Regions from separate parts of the Alkalibacterium sp. s-m-28 genome, predicted to be linked through region 1. Evidence: predicted binding sites of a transcription regulator. Region 1 holds the regulator's gene; each other region holds the start of a gene.
What was found. The regulator Rex, encoded in region 1, represses fermentation and respiration genes when NADH is low (regulators of the CRP and FNR family bind a similar motif). The targets are predictions, from matches to a motif close to TTGTGAANTANTTCACAA.
Positions count from the first base shown of each region.

Region 2: the regulator Rex is predicted to act here: its motif matches at 2,926-2,943, upstream of adhE (bifunctional acetaldehyde-CoA/alcohol dehydrogenase).
Region 3: the regulator Rex is predicted to act here: its motif matches at 1,688-1,705, upstream of pdhA (pyruvate dehydrogenase (acetyl-transferring) E1 component subunit alpha).

Region 1 is NZ_BAAGIQ010000016.1:6,425-12,385, reverse strand. Features, by position in the region: gene ACYQ4S_RS03945 (Lrp/AsnC family transcriptional regulator) at 1-7, opposite strand, end outside; gene ACYQ4S_RS03940 (ABC-F family ATP-binding cassette domain-containing protein) at 62-2,023, opposite strand; gene ACYQ4S_RS03935 (redox-sensing transcriptional repressor Rex) at 2,392-3,087, shown strand; gene ACYQ4S_RS03930 (DUF4305 domain-containing protein) at 3,143-3,352, opposite strand; gene ACYQ4S_RS03925 (CPBP family intramembrane glutamic endopeptidase) at 3,382-4,044, opposite strand; gene groES (co-chaperone GroES) at 4,278-4,562, shown strand; gene groL (chaperonin GroEL) at 4,615-5,961, shown strand, end outside.
Region 2 is NZ_BAAGIQ010000001.1:1,471-7,431, reverse strand. Features, by position in the region: gene adhE (bifunctional acetaldehyde-CoA/alcohol dehydrogenase) at 123-2,720, opposite strand; gene pflB (formate C-acetyltransferase) at 3,067-5,328, shown strand; gene pflA (pyruvate formate-lyase-activating protein) at 5,369-5,961, shown strand, end outside.
Region 3 is NZ_BAAGIQ010000050.1:6,267-12,227, reverse strand. Features, by position in the region: gene ACYQ4S_RS07825 (alpha-ketoacid dehydrogenase subunit beta) at 1-412, opposite strand, end outside; gene pdhA (pyruvate dehydrogenase (acetyl-transferring) E1 component subunit alpha) at 415-1,521, opposite strand; gene def (peptide deformylase) at 1,965-2,540, shown strand; gene ACYQ4S_RS07810 (DUF1576 domain-containing protein) at 2,645-3,982, opposite strand; tRNA gene ACYQ4S_RS07805 (tRNA-Ala) at 4,026-4,098, opposite strand; gene ACYQ4S_RS07800 (Cof-type HAD-IIB family hydrolase) at 4,207-4,995, opposite strand; gene rnjA (ribonuclease J1) at 5,234-5,961, shown strand, end outside.

The DNA.
Region 1 (5,961 bases):
GATCCATAGTCATATCCTCTTTTCCGCAGTTGAGACTAGTTAAGGTATCTTTTTGTCCGTTTTACAGGTTGTCCAACGTATCATGCAGTGATTCCCATTCAATCAGCAGATTTTCCTGCTTGCTGGTAAGGGCCTCATTTTCATTAGATAACCGTTCTGTTTTGACACTGTCAGAGAAAGTTTCCGGCTGGCTGAGTTCGTGCTGAATCTTCAGCAGTGCAGCCTCCAAATCTTCGAGCTCCTTTTCGATTCGCTCAATTTCTCTAGTGAGTTTCCGCTCCTTTTTCTGACGCTCTTTCTGTGCTTCAAATGACAGTTTGGCGGTCTGGTCGGACGTGCTGTCTAAAGAGTGAGAACCAGTCGTGTCAGTAAGGTCACTTGAAGAATCGATGGACTCAATTGCCTCAAGTTCAGCCTTTTTCTGAAGGTAATAGTCATAATCACCTAAATAAAGTGTAGCTCCTTTTTCCGATAGTTCAATGACTTTTGTAGCCAGCCTGTTGATGAAGTAGCGGTCATGGGAGACGAATAGCAAAGTGCCTTCAAAATCGATCAGAGCATTCTCAAGTACTTCCTTTGAATCAATGTCCAGGTGGTTAGTCGGCTCATCAAGCAAGAGTGTATTGTTTTTTTCGAGAGCTAGTTTTGCCAGAGCAACTCTGGCTTTCTCGCCACCGCTTAAAGAAAAAATGGATTTATCGACGTCTTCCCCGCTGAATAGAAAGGATCCTAGCAAGGTTCGCACAGATTGCTCAGACAGCAGTGGATGGTCATCCCAGACCTCATCCAGTACAGACTTCTTGTCATTTAAAGTTGTCTGTTCCTGATCGTAATACCCCATATCGACTTTCGTTCCATACTTTATTTCTCCGCTGATTGAAGGAATCAATTTATAAAGTGTCTTCAGGAGAGTAGTTTTACCTACCCCGTTAGGACCTACCACTGCAATGGAATCTTCCTTGCGGATATCGAGATTGATATGTTCGGACAATGGAATCGAATCGTATCCGATTGTCAAATCAGCTGTCTGAAGCACGACCTGACCAGAAGTTCGTTCAGGAATGAACTGGAAATGCGCACTTTTTTCATCACCTTGAGGCTTGTCCAATGGATCCATCTTCTCAAGCTGTTTCCTTCTAGCCTGGGCTCTTTTCGTTGTAGAAGCACGGACCAGGTTGCGGTTAACAAAGTCTTCCAGTTTAGCCATTTTCTTCTGCTGCTTCTCGAAGACTTTCCATTCACGCTTGATTTTTTCAGCTTTCTGTTTCAGATAATTCGAATAGTTTCCCGGGTAATTTTCTACAGAGCCTCTACTGACTTCGTATATATTTTTGACGACTTTATCCAGAAAATACCGATCATGGGAAACAATGAGAAGAGCCTTGGAATAATTCTGGAGGTAACTTTCCAGCCATGATAATGTGTCTATATCCAAATGGTTGGTCGGCTCATCTAAAATAAGAAGGTCCTTTTTCTCAAGAAGAAGTTTGGCCAGCGCAAGTCGGGTTTTCTGCCCCCCTGACAAATTTGCTATAGGTGTATCATAATCTTCCGGGTAATATCGGAAGCCATGAAGTACTGAACGGATCTCGCTTTCGATGCCATACCCGTTATGTTCCCTGAATGACTGCTGCAGAAAATCATACCTGGACAAAAGATCCGTATAGCTATCAGACTGCTTATCGATAGAATCATCACTTAATTTATGCTCGATAGCATGCATTTCTCTTTCTATCTGTTTAATAGGTTCGGTTAGTTTATCCATCTCTTCCCAGATAGTCAGATCAGATTCCAGACCGGTATGCTGATCAAGATAGCCGATAGTACAGTTTTTTTTCTTATGAACGGTGCCTTCATCCGGTTCTTCTCTTCCAGAAAGGATGTTAAGAAGGGTCGTTTTACCGGCACCATTTCTACCCACCAGACCAATTCTGGCATTTTCCTTTATTTCCATGCTAACATTATCGAAAAGTGTTTCAGCACCGAAATGTCTTGCTATTTTTTGCGTGTGTAAAAGTATCATACTATTCCTCATTTTCTAACCTAGTCATCTGTCAATATCTAACAGTTTAGCATACAGGAGCAGGAATAAACTAGTCTAATTGAAAAACCTGCAAGGCTCAGACAGAGGACGATTTAGGCTTGTTCCCTTTTTTACATTCTCCGAAACTTGTTCAATAATAAACGATTAATTATTGAATATTATTGAAATATTTAACAAATTCAGACCCGATTTACTTTATTTTACTGGGATTAGTGGTATAATATAAAATGGTATCCTATGTAAGTTTGTGAATGAATACACAAGGTAAGAAAAGATACACCTTTGGAAAAGTTTGATAAGATCCAGAGAAGCTGTTTATTAAATGAATTGAGACGAGGAGAATGACAATGGCTGATAAGAAAATCCCGAAAGCTACTGCACGCAGACTGCCATTATATTACCGCTATTTGCGTTTCCTATACGAGGCAGGTAAAGAACGTGTGTCATCAGCTAAATTAAGTGAAGCAGTTAAAGTGGATAGTGCAACAATCAGACGTGATTTCTCGTATTTCGGAGCTTTAGGTAAAAGAGGCTACGGGTACGATGTAGAAGCTTTAATGAATTTTTTCAGTAAAACACTGAATCAGGACCGTTTGACCAATGTTGCATTGATTGGTGTCGGTAACCTTGGACAAGCCTTGCTAAACTATAATTTTCGCAGAAACAACAATATCCGTATCAGTGCCGGATTTGATGTGAAAGATGATTTGATTGGAACGATCCACCAGGGCGTACCTATTTACGATATCAATGAAATGGTCGATCAGCTTGAAATGCAGCAGATCGATGTAGCTATTCTCACGGTACCTTCTGAAATAGCTCAGGAGATGGCGGATAAACTGGTCAAAGGCGGAGTTAGAGGTATTATGAACTTCACCCCAATCCGTGTGACTGTGCCAAAAGAAGTCAGAGTACACAACGTTGACCTGACAAACGAATTGCAGACACTGATTTACTTCATCAATTATTACCAGGACTTTGATCAGAAGACTGAACCTGAAGAAGATGACAATCCCTTAAACGACTTATTTTATAATGAATAAAAAGAAAATCTTCAAAGCTGACCTTGATTGGGTCTGTAAGCTTTGAAGATTTTTTTTATTTGCTGTTATTTTTACTTTTTTTGATGCGAAGATACGCTGCAGCCATTCTTGTACCCTGTACAAAGTCTTTTGTAGCGAAGAGAGCAAATAAGAAAGAGAAAAAACCCCATCCACTGCTGTCGACTGAATCGATCGTAAAGAACATGAACAACAGGAAGAAAATATACTTAAATGCAATTTGAAACATGATTTGTTTTTCTGTCATTATAAATCCTTTCTACACTACTCGTCTTTTTAAGAAAAGTACAAGTTGATCAGGACAGCTGCCACATTCATCAGACAATGTGCCAGAATTGGTGTCCATATGTTTTTAGTTTTAAAGTACAACCAGGCAAAGACCAGTCCCATTGAAGAATACACTAGGAGCAGACCGTCAAAGTGAATGAATGCAAAGAGCAGTGAACTTATGACTGCAGCTCCAATGCCGCCAATCCGATCAATCAGAAGACCAAAAATTGCTTTTCTGAAAACAAATTCCTCCATTACTGGCCCTGCTACTCCAACTAGGAGAAGAAAGAACGGATAATTTCTAACCACTTCCATCAGAAACTGAGTGTTTTCAGACTCCATAGAAGAGCCCAGAAAGTTTACTTCAATAATACTTGCGAAGGACTGCACGACTATAGCGATAAACATCCCGATCAGCCCCCATAAGAGAATTCTGACAGGATTATGACTGAAACGCTCTTCGAATTCAAATCTCATCTGCTTTCTTCTCTCAATCACGATCATGCCTATAGCGCCTATTGCAAACAGCACCATGGAAGGGAGAAGAAACCCAACAATCCCTATGTCTTCAGGTAAGAAGAGAGGGATTACAGCAGAGACAAGCTGCACGGCAAGAAACAAGCTGATCATGTTAATAGCCGCTTTTTTATTTATTTCATTAACTGACATGTTGTTCATCCTTTAATTGATATTCCCACAATATATAGTAATTTAACACAAAAACCAGCCGTTTTCCACCGGGTAAATTTTTCAAAAAAAATTAAAGTTAGGACTTGCAAGAAATCACAGTTTTGAATATACTAGGTAATGTAGTTAGCACTCGGAGGTCGAGAGTGCTAACACTCACATCTCACTATATCTTTAGTGAAAAATTAAAACTACTATTTTGGAGGGATTGCATCATGTTAAAACCTTTAGGAAATCGTGTACTTCTTGAAGTGAAGAAAGAAGAAGAGAAAACTGCAAGCGGATTAGTTTTACCTGATTCAGCAAAAGAGAAGCCGCAGTCAGCAGTGGTTGTAGCTGTTGGAGACGGAAAACTTCTTGATAACGGAAGCCGAGCTGACGTATCAGTTTCTGTCGGCGATCAGGTTATCTTTGAAAAGTATGCCGGTTCTGAAATCAAGTATGAAGGAACCGATTATCTAGTAGTTAAAGATACAGACATTATTGCAATCGTTGACTAATTTGAACCACTGATTCATTAAAAAAAATAATATTGAAGGAGCGATTATTACCATGGCTAAAGAAATCAAATTTTCTGAAAATGCACGTGCAGCAATGCTGCGTGGCGTAGATAAACTAGCTGATACAGTTAAAGTGACATTGGGACCAAAAGGTAGAAATGTTATCTTGGACAAATCTTTCGGCGCACCTCAAATCACTAATGATGGGGTGACCATCGCAAAGGAAATTGAACTGGATGACAAATTCGAAAATATGGGTGCTCAGCTTGTTGCTGAAGTAGCAAGCAAAACAAACGATATCGCAGGTGACGGAACAACTACTGCGACTGTTCTAACCCAGGCAATCGTCAATGAAGGAATGAAAAACGTGACTGCAGGCGCTAACCCTGTAGGCATCCGTCGCGGAATCGAACTGGCAACTAAAAAAGCAGTCGAAGCTCTACATGACATCTCTACTAAAGTAGAAGACAAAGAGTCTATCGCGCAAATTGCTGCAATCTCATCTGGCGACGAAGAGATCGGTAAGTTGCTTGCAGATGCGATGGAACGTGTGGGAAGCGACGGCGTTATCACAATAGAGGAATCTCAAGGAATTGAAACTGAACTGGATGTTGTTGAAGGAATGCAGTTCGATCGCGGCTACCTGTCTCAGTACATGGTAACGGATAACGAGAAAATGGAAGCAAACTTGGATAATCCTTACATTCTGATTACAGACAAGAAGATTTCTTCAGTACAGGAAATCCTTCCTGTTCTTGAAAATATCATGCAGCAGAATCGTCCACTTCTGATCATTGCAGACGATATCGAAGGAGAAGCACTGCCTACACTTGTATTGAACAAGATTCGCGGAACGCTTAACGTTGTAGCTGTTAAAGCGCCGGGATTCGGTGACCGTCGTAAAGGTATGCTGGAAGACATCGCTATTTTGACAAACGGAACAGTCATCACAAGTGATCTTGGGCTGGACCTTAAAGATGTGACGATCGATCAGCTGGGTACTGCAGGAAAAGTTGTTGTAACTAAAGACCACACAACTGTTGTTGAAGGTGCTGGCGAAAAAGAGAACATCGAACAGCGTGTGGCGATGCTTCGTGCTCAAGCTGAAGAAACAAACTCTGAATTCGACCGTGAAAAACTGCAGGAACGCATTGCTAAAATGGCAGGCGGCGTTGCAGTCATTAAAGTCGGAGCAGCGACTGAAACTGAAATTAAAGAACGTAAACTGCGTATCGAAGATGCATTGAATGCTGCACGTGCTGCAGTTGAAGAAGGTGTCATCGCCGGTGGTGGAACAGCTTATATCAACATTCTGGATAAACTGGAAACGATCGATCTTGAAGGTGACGAAGCAACTGGTGTGAAAATCGTCCTTCGTGCACTGGAAGAACCTGTTCGT
Region 2 (5,961 bases), on a different contig from region 1:
TGCTCAATAATAAAGTTATCTGTCAGCAGACCAGGGGAGACAATTGAAACTGACTGATCTAAAAAAAGACAAGACCGAGTGATCAGTCTTGTCTTTTGAATTATATTTAACTAAGCAATGATTTAACCTCTAAAAGCTGCACGGTAAACTTCTGCGAGCTCTTTGACTAAAGGCATTTTAGGATTAGCTGTTGTGCATTGATCTTCAAATGCACGCTCAGCCATGTCGTCAACAACTGCTTCGAAAGCTTTTTTATCAACGCCGTTATTTTTGATACCCATTGGAATCTCCAGTTCTTTAGCAAGATCATAGATTGCTTTGATCAGACTTTCGACACCTTCTTCAGTCGTACTGGCTGGAAGATCAAGTGCTTTTGCGATCTCAGCATAGCGTACATCTGCGATAAAGTGCTCATATTTAGGGAAGGCAACGAATTTAGTTGGCTTCTTGGCATTGTAGCGGACCACGTGTGGCATAAGGATCGCATTGGCGCGTCCGTGAGCGATGTGGAACTGAGCACCCAGTTTGTGCGCCAGACTGTGGTTGATACCCAGGAATGCATTCGCAAAGGCCATACCGGCCATCGTTGATGCGTTGTGCATCTTTTCTCTAGCTACTTCGTCATCACCATTGTGATAAGCAGCAGGCAGGTGCTTGAATACCAGCTGGATCGCTTTGATTGCCAGACCGTCAGTGTAGTCGTTGGCCATGTTTGACACATAAGCTTCGATCGCATGAGTCAGGACATCCATACCTGTATCAGCTGTAACCACTTTTGGCACACTCATGACAAACTGAGGATCAATGATCGCAACATCCGGAGTCAGCTCGTAGTCTGACAAAGGATACTTGGTTGATTTTTCAGTATCAGTAATAACGGAGAATGACGTTACTTCAGAACCAGTACCAGATGTTGTAGGGATTGCTACGAACTGTGCTTTCTCTCCAAGAGTAGGGTACTTGTAGACACGTTTTCTGATATCCATGAATTTTTGCTTGATGCCGTTGAAGTCTGTATCTGGGTGCTCGTAGAACAGCCACATTCCTTTAGCTGCATCCATTGGAGACCCTCCACCTAAGGCGATGATGACGTCCGGCTGGAAAGCAGCCATTGCTTCTGCTCCTTTTAGAACTGTCTCTTTAGATGGATCCGGTTCAACATCTGAGAATATTTCACAATGAACATAATCCTGACGGTTACGCAGGTGATACAGTACACGGTCAACATAGCCCAGTTCGACCATCATAGGGTCAGTTACAATGAAAGCTTTCTTGATGTCGGGCATTTTAGCCAGATACTGGACAGAGTTACGTTCAAAGTACACTTTTGGTGGGATCTTGAACCATTGCATGTTGTTTGTACGTTTCGCACGTTTCTTCACATTGATTAAATGCATAGTACTGACGTTAGTTGACACTGAGTTTCCTCCAAACGATCCGCATCCTAGAGTTAGGGAAGGGAGATAAGCATTATAGATGTCACCGATAGCACCTTGAGATGACGGTGCGTTGACAATCAGACGGCCTGCTTTCATGCGGCGGTCAAACTCGCTGATAACCTGATCGTCGTTGGAATGGATAACTGCTGAGTGACCTAAACCACCATACGCAAGCATTTCTTCAGCACGTTTGATTCCTTCTTCAGAACTGCTGACTTTGTAGGCAGCCAGTACTGGGCTAAGTTTTTCTCGTGAGAGAGGGAAGTCTCTTCCGACACCAGGGTATTCAGCTATAAGAATTTTTGTATCTTCAGGCACTTTTACGTTTGCCATTTTAGCAATCTGATATGCTGAACGTCCGACGATATCCGGATTCAAGTGATTATCTTCTGATACCATCAGCTGTTCCACTTTAAGGCGCTCCTCTTTAGTCAGGAAGTGGCATCCGTTGTCGATCATCTGTGATTTCACTTCTTCATATACTTCTTTATCAGCGATGACAGCTTGTTCAGAAGCACAGATCATTCCATTATCGAATGTTTTGGAAAGAATCAGGTCGTTAGTGGCTCGTTTGACATTTGCAGTCTTTTCAATGTAGCAAGGGACGTTTCCGGCACCTACACCAAGAGCAGGTTTTCCTGAGCTGTATGCTGATTTAACCATGCCTGATCCGCCAGTTGCGAGAATAGTAGCTACTCCGTCGTGCTTCATCAAGGTCTGTGTCGCTTCAACAGACGGTTTTTCGATCCACTGGATACAGTTTTCCGGCGCACCCGCTTTAACAGCTGCTTCGTAAACAGCACGGGCTGCAGCTGAACTGGATTTCTGAGCAGAAGGGTGGAAAGCGAAAATGATCGGGTTACCTGTTTTAATAGAAATCATAGATTTAAAGATTGTTGTGGAAGTAGGATTGGTTACTGGTGTAACTCCGGCAATGACCCCGACCGGTTCAGCAATTTCAACTGTGCCTTCATGAACGTTCTCATTTATTACACCGATTGTTTTATCATGTTTGATGCTGTGGTAGATGTATTCTGAAGCAAAAAGGTTTTTGATGATTTTATCTTCATATACACCACGACCAGTTTCTTCTACAGCCAGCTTAGCTAAAGGCATATGCTGATCAAGACCAGCCAGAGCCATTTCCTTCACGATGTTATCGATTTGTTCCTGATCAAGTTTGTACATATTATCGAGAGCTGTTTTAGCCTTCGTGACTAACTGATCGATATCTTTCTGTACATCTGTTACTTTATTAGTTTTGTCTAATACTTTTACCATAATGGGTTCCCTCCATTTAGTTAGTGAAGTATTGAGCAAGTTTAGATTAAAATAAGTCTTTCTCCAATTTTACCGTCTTATAAAGATGAAAAATGAAGAAAGCTTGTATGCTCAACACTTGGATTGTTTTTATCTTTTTACAAGCACATCATAACACAGTGAAATCGCTTGCTAGAAATTGAAATTGTGTCCATTTTGTAACACATTGTGATAAATTGAACAAGTGTAACGGGACAACCATCTCCTTACTAATCGTCATTAAATGTTCAAAGATTCACTTGTATAAAGTGAGCTAATGTGATAAAATGGACATGTAGAAAACGTGAAAGACAAAGGAGAATCGACTATGGAAAAGCAACGCACAGATGAGATGACTTTGGAAACTTTATGGGAAGGGTTCAAAGGAAAGAAATGGAAAGATGCCATTGACGTCCGTAACTTCATTCAAAGTAACTACACACCGTACGATGGTGATGAGTCATTCCTTGAAGGCCCAACTAAACAGACGGAAGAGTTGTGGGAACAAGTGATGGATCTTAACAAAAAAGAACGTGAAGCAGGCGGAGTTCTTGATATGGATACTTCTGTTGTTTCAACAATTACTTCTCATGGACCGGCTTACCTGACTAAAGATAAAGAAAAAGTTGTCGGGTTCCAGACAGACAAACCATTCAAACGTTCACTTCAGCCGTTTGGCGGCATCCGAATGATGGAGCAGGCTGCTGAATCATATGGTTTTGAAGTAGATCCTTATCTATCTCATATCTTCAGAGACTGGAGAAAGACTCATAATGAAGGAGTGTTCAATGCATACACGCCTGAAATGCGAGACGCAAGACGCACTGGTGTCATTACAGGCCTCCCTGATGCATACGGTCGCGGAAGAATCATCGGTGACTACCGTCGTGTGGCGCTATATGGAGTCGACCGTTTACTAAAAGAAAAAGAAGCAGATAAAGCACAGTCAGATACTGCTATGATGAGCGAAGATATTATCCGTAAACGTGAAGAATTGAGCGATCAGATTAAGGCTCTTCACGAATTGAAAGAACTGGGTAACATTTACGGATTTGATATCTCACGCCCTGCCAAGACTGCTGTAGAAGCGTTCCAATGGCTGTATCTTGGTTATCTGGCCGCAATCAAGGAACAGAATGGTGCCGCAATGTCATTAGGCCGAACATCGACTTTCCTTGATATCTACATTGAAAGAGATCTTAAAGATGGCATCATGACTGAAGTAGAAGCACAAGAGCTCGTCGATCACTTTGTCATGAAACTGCGTCTTGTAAAATTCGTTCGTACGCCAGAATACAATGAACTGTTTTCAGGGGATCCGACATGGGTAACTGAAGCGATTGCCGGTGTGGGAATCGATGGGCGTCACCTGGTCACTAAGAACAGCTACCGCTTCTTAAACACGCTGAGCAACCTGGGTCCTGCACCTGAACCTAACTTGACTGTTCTGTGGTCAACTAAGCTTCCGTCAGCATTCAAGAACTACTGCTCTAAAGTATCTATCATAAGCAGTGCGGTACAGTACGAAAATGATGACATCATGCGTGAAGAGTGGGGCGATGACTATGGTATTGCCTGCTGTGTGTCTGCTATGCCGATTGGTAAACAGATGCAGTTCTTTGGAGCTCGTGCAAACCTGGCAAAAGCTTTACTTTATGCCATCAATGGCGGCGTAGATGAAATGAAGAAAACCCAGGTCGGACCTAAATTCCGTCCGATCACTTCTGAAGTACTGGATTATGACGAAGTAATGGAAAAATACGACGATATGCTTGACTGGCTTTCAGGCATGTATATAAATACTCTGAACATCATCCACTACATGCATGATAAGTACAGCTATGAAAGTATCGAAATGGCTCTTCATGATTCCGAAATCGTCCGTACTATGGCTACTGGAATTGCCGGATTCTCAGTTACAGTCGATTCTCTGTCCGCCATCAAGTATGCAACCGTGAAAACAGTAAGAGATGAAAGTGGCCTAGTTGTCGACTATATCATCGAAGGCGATTATCCTAAGTACGGAAATAATGATGATCGTGTTGACCAAATCGCTGTAGATCTGCTTAAAGCATTCATGAGTAAAGTTAAGAAACACCCAACTTACAGAAATGCAGTACACACAACATCGATCCTGACCATTACTTCAAACGTCGTATATGGTAAAAAGACAGGAAATACACCAGACGGACGTAGAGCAGGCGTGCCATTTGCACCTGGCGCCAATCCGCTTCACGGAAGAGACACAAACGGTGCTCTTGCAAGTCTGAACTCTGTGGCGAAACTGCCATACGATCAGTCGCTTGACGGTATTTCAAATACCTTCTCTATCGTTCCTAAGGCATTAGGAAAAGAAGAAGAGACTCAAAAACGTAATCTCTCAGCAATGCTGGATGGATACGTCAAAAAAGGTGGGCACCACCTGAACGTCAATGCGCTGAACCGTGAGACGCTTGAAAATGCTATGAAGCATCCGGAAGAGTACCCGCAGCTGACGATCCGAGTATCTGGTTATGCGGTAAACTTTATCAAACTGACGAGAGAACAGCAGCTTGATGTACTGAGCAGAACATTCCATGACAATATGTAAGACAAGTCGGTAAGGGACTTATTTATAGGGGGAACAACAAATGGCAGAAAAAACAGTAGGATATGTACACTCGATCGAGACATTCGGTTCACTGGATGGACCAGGCATTAGATTCGTGGTGTTTATGCAGGGGTGTCGTATGCGCTGTGAATTCTGCCATAACCCCGATACATGGAATATGGGAGGCGGCACGCCGTACACTCCCGAAGAAATGCTCGAAAAAGCGATCGACTATAAGGACTATTGGGGTGAAGAAGGCGGAATTACAGTAAGTGGTGGAGAACCCCTGCTGCATATCGACTTTCTGATTGAGTTTTTCAAGCTCGCGAAGGCAGAAGGCATTCATATTTCTTTAGACACTTGTGGTCAGCCCTTCACTTATGATGAGCCTTTCTTCAGTCGCTTTCAGGAGTTAATGAAGTATACCGATCTTGTTCTGATGGATATCAAGCATATCGACAATGAGATTCATAAAAAATATACGATGCATCCGAATACAAGCATACTGGATATGGCCAATTATTTGTCAGAAGTAAATGTGCCTATGTGGCTGAGACATGTCTTAGTCCCTGAACGCTCCGATTATGATGAGTATCTGCAGCGGTTGAGCGACTTTATAGATCAGCTGGACAG
Region 3 (5,961 bases), on a different contig from region 1:
CCATTAGTCCTTCAAGACTGTCTGCGTGCATTTCAGGCGTGTGTACACCTCCACCAAATGGTGAACGAACAACTGCCGGAAGGTGCAGTTTTCCACCCATACGGTAGCTGGTACGAGCCATTTGACCAACAATTGAATCCATTACTTCGAATACGAATCCGAAGAACTGGATTTCCATAACTGGACGGAAACCTTGAACAGCTAAACCAAAAGCCATTCCTCCGATACCAGATTCAGCAAGTGGAGTATCACTGACGCGATCTTCACCGTACTTGTCGAAAAGTCCTTGAGTCGCACGGAATACTCCGCCGTTTTTACCTACGTCTTCACCGAAAACCAGGACTTTTTCATCACGGGCCATTTCCTGATCAAGTGCTTCCGTGATTGCTTGAATCATTGTAAGATTCGCCATGATTATTTACTCTCCTTTGCTTCGTATTTCTCAATCTGCTCAGTAATGTTCTGACCAGGCTCATTGTACATGTTTTTCAGGAAGTCTGAAATTTTCATCTTAGGAGCTTGATCTGCTTCTTTAGCAGCTTGTTTGATTTCTTCTTTAGTTTCTTCAATCAGTTTTTCTTCCTGTTCTTCTGACCACAGACCTTTTTCAGTCAGGAAGTTACGGAAGCGGATAAGTGGATCTCTCTGTTCCCAGTAGTCAAATGATTCCTGTTCACGGTAACGTGTAGGATCATCACCTGAAGTTGAGTGAGGGCCGAAACGTGACGTGATTGTTTCGATCAATACTGGTCCGTTTCCTGCAGCAGCCCATTCACGAGCCTGTTTAGTAACAGCATATACTGCAAGTGGGTCCATTCCATCAACTTGAACACCAGGGATACCTGCAGCAGCAGCTTTCTGAGCAAGTGTTTTAGCAGCAGTCTGCTTCTCACGAGGAGTAGAAATCGCATACCCATTGTTTTGGATAAAGAATACGACAGGTGCTTTGTAACGTCCGGCAAAGTTCATCCCTTCGTATACATCACCTTGAGAAGATCCACCGTCACCAGTATAAGTGAATGTCACTTCATCTTCTTTCCCAGCCATTTTCTGTCCCACGGCATTACCCATTGCTTGAATAAATTGCGCACCGATAATGATTTGAGGTGGAATAGCGTGTAAATCTTCAGGATAATTGTTTCCTTCTACATGTCCACGAGACCATAAAAAAGCCTGTGATACAGGTAGACCGTGTTGGATCAACTGAGGTACATCACGGTACCCAGGATAGAACCAGTCCTGTTTCTTAAATGCAAAATGACTTGCTAACTGAGATGCTTCCTGCCCCATAGTAGGTGCATAGAAACCTAGTCTTCCCTGACGGGCAAGTGCCATTGAGCGATCATGAAGAACACGTGACCACACCATTCTTCTCATTAATTCTACTAATTCATCATCAGATAAATCCGGCATAATGTCTTCGTTGACGATTTTCCCATCTTTATCCAGAATTTGAACCATCGGAAACGAAGCTTCGATTGTACTTAGTAATGCTTCGTAATCAACTGGTTGCTTTGCCATAGATTACCCATTCCTCTCTGTTTTTAAAGTTCAATATAACAGATAATATCCCCTGTTACATTTTAATCCATTCCTTTCTAAATCTATCATGATTCATGAATTAATGCAAGCGATATTCATGTAGTGTCGCAGTATAAATCCTTGATATTAAAGCAATTACAGCCCATTGTGATAACTACAACAAACACGCTGTTATACTTTTTTCATACGATACCCTCCGGAACTTGATTGAGTTAAAGTAATACAGGCATTTTATCTGTTATATAAAAGAACTTAGAGCTATGTCTTTGTATCATTGGAAGGATAAGCAGCTTTTCGCATGTGAATCAGATCACTATTTATTATTAGAATACTTTTATTTTGACTATAGGAATATTTGAGGTGCGGGACCTATTCATATTTGTTAGAATAGGAAAAGAATAATAGCATTGGAGGTTATATGCGTGTTAACTATGAAAGATGTCATTAGAGAAGGACACCCTACTTTAAGACAAATTGCTGAAACAATTGAATTTCCTTTAGATCCTGAAGTAAAGTCGCTCGCAGAAGATATGCTTCAGTTTTTAAAGAACAGTCAGGACCCTGATCTTGCTGAAAAGTATGAATTGAGACCTGGAGTGGGAATCGCAGCTCCCCAGGTCGATGTATCTAAAAGGCTGATTGCTGTACATGTCCCTTCGGCAGACGAAGAAGACAGCACCCCCGAGTTCAGCGCTGTGATGATCAACCCTAAAATCATCAGTCATTCTGTCCAGCAGACTTGCCTGTCAGATGGAGAAGGCTGCCTGTCTGTCGACCGCGAAGTTCCAGGCTATGTCCCGAGACACAAGCGGATTAAAGTGGATTACTTTGACTTGGACGGAAAAAAACAGAGCATTCGACTGAGAGATTTTCCGGCAATTGTCGTCCAGCACGAAATCGATCACCTGAACGGCATCATGTTCTACGATCGAATCGATCCTGAAAATCCATTGGCACTTCCAGATGACATTGATGTCCTAGGTACAGTAGAAGAATAATATGAATGTGAATTGCCTAAATAATAATGTAAATAGACGATAGTCCTTCCGGCCTCTTTAAGCTGGAAGAACTATCGTCTTTTCAATTTAGGTTAAATTATAAATCAGCGTTCCTCTACTCTAATTTCTTCCGCAGGATCCACCGGTTCTCTCAGCTGTCTTCTCTTCTGCTGCTGATACTGAATTGCTTCCAGCAGAGGAATCATAATGGCTGCTACGAAGCCTCCTGCAAACCCGTTATTATATAAATTGATCCCACCGTGCAGATACCCTGTATTGCTGACGACACTAAGGTGAAGTGCGCCGGCAAGAATACCGATCAGCGTGCCGTAGCGACCTGCTATAGGCGCGATCGTCGTCCCGAACAACCCTGCGATCACTACCGATGTTGCACTCATGTCGTATCCATTGATATATCCCATCAAGGTGACCCCTATGAGAATAGGAAGAACATTGCGAAGGTGTTTCCCGAATGCACCGAACCCGACAACTGTAAGTATCCCACCAATAGCCGGTCCGTTTATTTCTCCGCCATGAAACAGCACATAAAATGTCGAGACAAAACCTAGCAGTGCCATATTGATCAGGGTAACACTGAATCCGTTGGTAGTCAGAAAGTCAGTGGACAGCTGGCCGGAATGCTTGATCAGTGCGCCATAACCATTCAGCGTCCAGGAATTTAAATACAGCCCCCCTACTAGCATCAGAGTAAACAAAGTTAAAAAAATGATAGTAAATGGCTGATTGTTTCCGCTGGATATCATTGAAACGGGTTCAATGTCTCTACCAGTACTTCTCAGAAGTGAGGTAAAAATTGTTCCAACTATACCGCTGGTGAAACCAACGTTGTAGACACTGAAACCTTTTGTAAACCCGACAAAGTGCTTAGCCAGAGGCGGAAGGATAAAGCCAGCAACAAATCCGACTAAGTATCCATAAAAAATACCCAACGGGAGCGGCAGACCTATATTGAATGTCACTTCACTCACCAGCGGTCCAAGTGCTGTCCCGAATAAAGCGGCCAGCAAGGATTTCTCTGCCGGGACTTCCGTTACCCTTGCATAAGCAAAAGCACCCAGAACGATCGGCATGGAATTATACAGGTTTTTACCAAAAAATGAAAAGGCAGCTACTGTAAAGACAGCGGCAATAATCGGACCGTTGACTTTCGCCCGCGTCAGGCGGATTATACCAATAGAATGCGCTGTCAATAATGCAGAATTAAAAAGCGTAGCGCCTACGTTTGAAAGTGCAAAATAATCGGTTGTCAGATTGGCTGGAGAAGTTAAGATCGTAATCTGTCCAGTGATGATTTCCTGAGGGGTATTGAATAAGAATGCCAGAGAAGCAAATAACAGTGCCAGACTAAATAGAAAGCCATACTTCACATTCTGTGGTATGACTGTGTATTGAGTAATATGCAGCTGGTTTTCAGATATCACATCAATTCCTCTTTCCTTAGCGTAGTTTCGCTAAATAATTGAATGGAGATAGACGGGCTCGAACCGACGACCTCTTCGCTGCCAGCGAAGCGCTCTCCCAACTGAGCTATACCCCCTGTGTCATACTTACTTATTATTACCCATAGGACCTACTTTTGTCTACAAAATCATTGAAAAAAGACTGGTTTCCCAGTCATTTTTCACAAGATCGACACAAAATCAAATCAAAGATAGCCCAATTTTTCAAGAGCCAGCTGAATCCCATTCTGACTACTGCTTGCTGTAACAAGATCAGCAACTTTCTTTACGTCGTCTTCCGCATTCCCCATCGCTACTCCTGTTCCAGCATTTTCAATCATCTCCAGATCATTAAACCCATCACCGAAAGCTACGATATTGTCATTGCTGATATTGAGTTGTTTCGCCAGACGCTCGATAGTCGAAAACTTGGATCCTCCAGCAGGCAGGACATCTACTCCTGTTTCGTGCCACCTTACAAATCTGAAATGATCGAACTGTCCCTCTTCATATAAAGAGGCTTCTTCTTCTGAGTAAAAGATCAGACACTGCACTAATGGGTACTTTTCGTGATAGTCATGATTCTGTTCCGGTACTGGAAACCCTACATGAGCCATCCCTTTCTCCATGCGTTCATTTGGCTGACTACTTCGTCTTCTTAGTTCATCTACCGTCTCATAGACCATCTGATGGCCATTATCATCAGCCATGGTAATTAGACGATCGAGCTCATCTTTGTTCAGAGAATTGGTATAGATTGAATCGTGCTTGTAATATGCGGCTGCACCGTTGCAGACGATATAGTTTTCAATAGCCAGTTCCTTAATGACTTCTGAAGCCATCGTGCGGTTCCTGCCAGTCGCAATAGCCACTTCGTAGTTTTCGGCCAGTTTCTTGACTGCCTGTCTCGTACTTTCGGGAAGCTGCTTATGTTCATCCAGTAGAGTGCCGTCAATATCGAATACGAATAGTTTCCTGCTTGTCATATCTACCATACACTTCCTTTTTTTACTGCTATTCTCTTACTATATACATAAAACTACATTTACTCAATGCTTAATTCGTAGTTTGTTTGGATGATGACGGCTTGCCTTCCTATACTTATTATTTTCATTATGGTAATATATTTATAGCAGTGGCTAGTACCCACTAAACAGACCTGATGAGATTTATCATATTTTTGTAAGTATTCATTAGCATACTGAAATCAAACATTATAAGGAGACATTTAATATGAAACCAAATATCAAGAACAATGAAACGGCAGTCTATGCCTTAGGAGGACTGAATGAGATAGGAAAAAATACCTATGCTGTCCAATTCCAGGATGAGATCATTCTTATTGATGCAGGAATTAAGTTCCCGGAAGACGATCTTTTAGGTATTGATTATGTCATTCCCGATTACAGCTATCTGATAGAAAATCAGGACAAGCTCAAGGGGCTGTTTATTACACATGGACATGAGGATCACGTAGGAGGAATTCCTTTCCTTCTTAAGCAGCTTAACATCCCTATCTATGCTAATAAACTTGCTCTGGCTCTAATAAAGAATAAATTGAACGAACACAACCTGCTACGTTCTGCAACACTTCACGAAGTCAATGAAGATACAGTCACCAAGTTCAGAAAGACTACTGTATCATTCTTCAGAACTACTCACAGTGTGCCAGAATCATACGGTATCGTTGTGAAGACTCCGAATGGTAATATTGTCCAGACTGGGGACTTTAAATTTGACTTCACACCAGTTGGAGAACCCGCAAATATCCACAAGATGGCTAAAATTGGAGAAGAAGGTGTTCTTGCCCTTCTGTCTGACAGTACCAATGCTGAAGTTCCAAACTTTACCAAGTCCGAACAGGTAGTCGGAGATTCAATTCGTAGTCTTCTTAAGAAAATCGATGGTCGTATTATTTTTGCGACATTTGCTTCAAATATTTCACGAATCCAGCAAGTTGT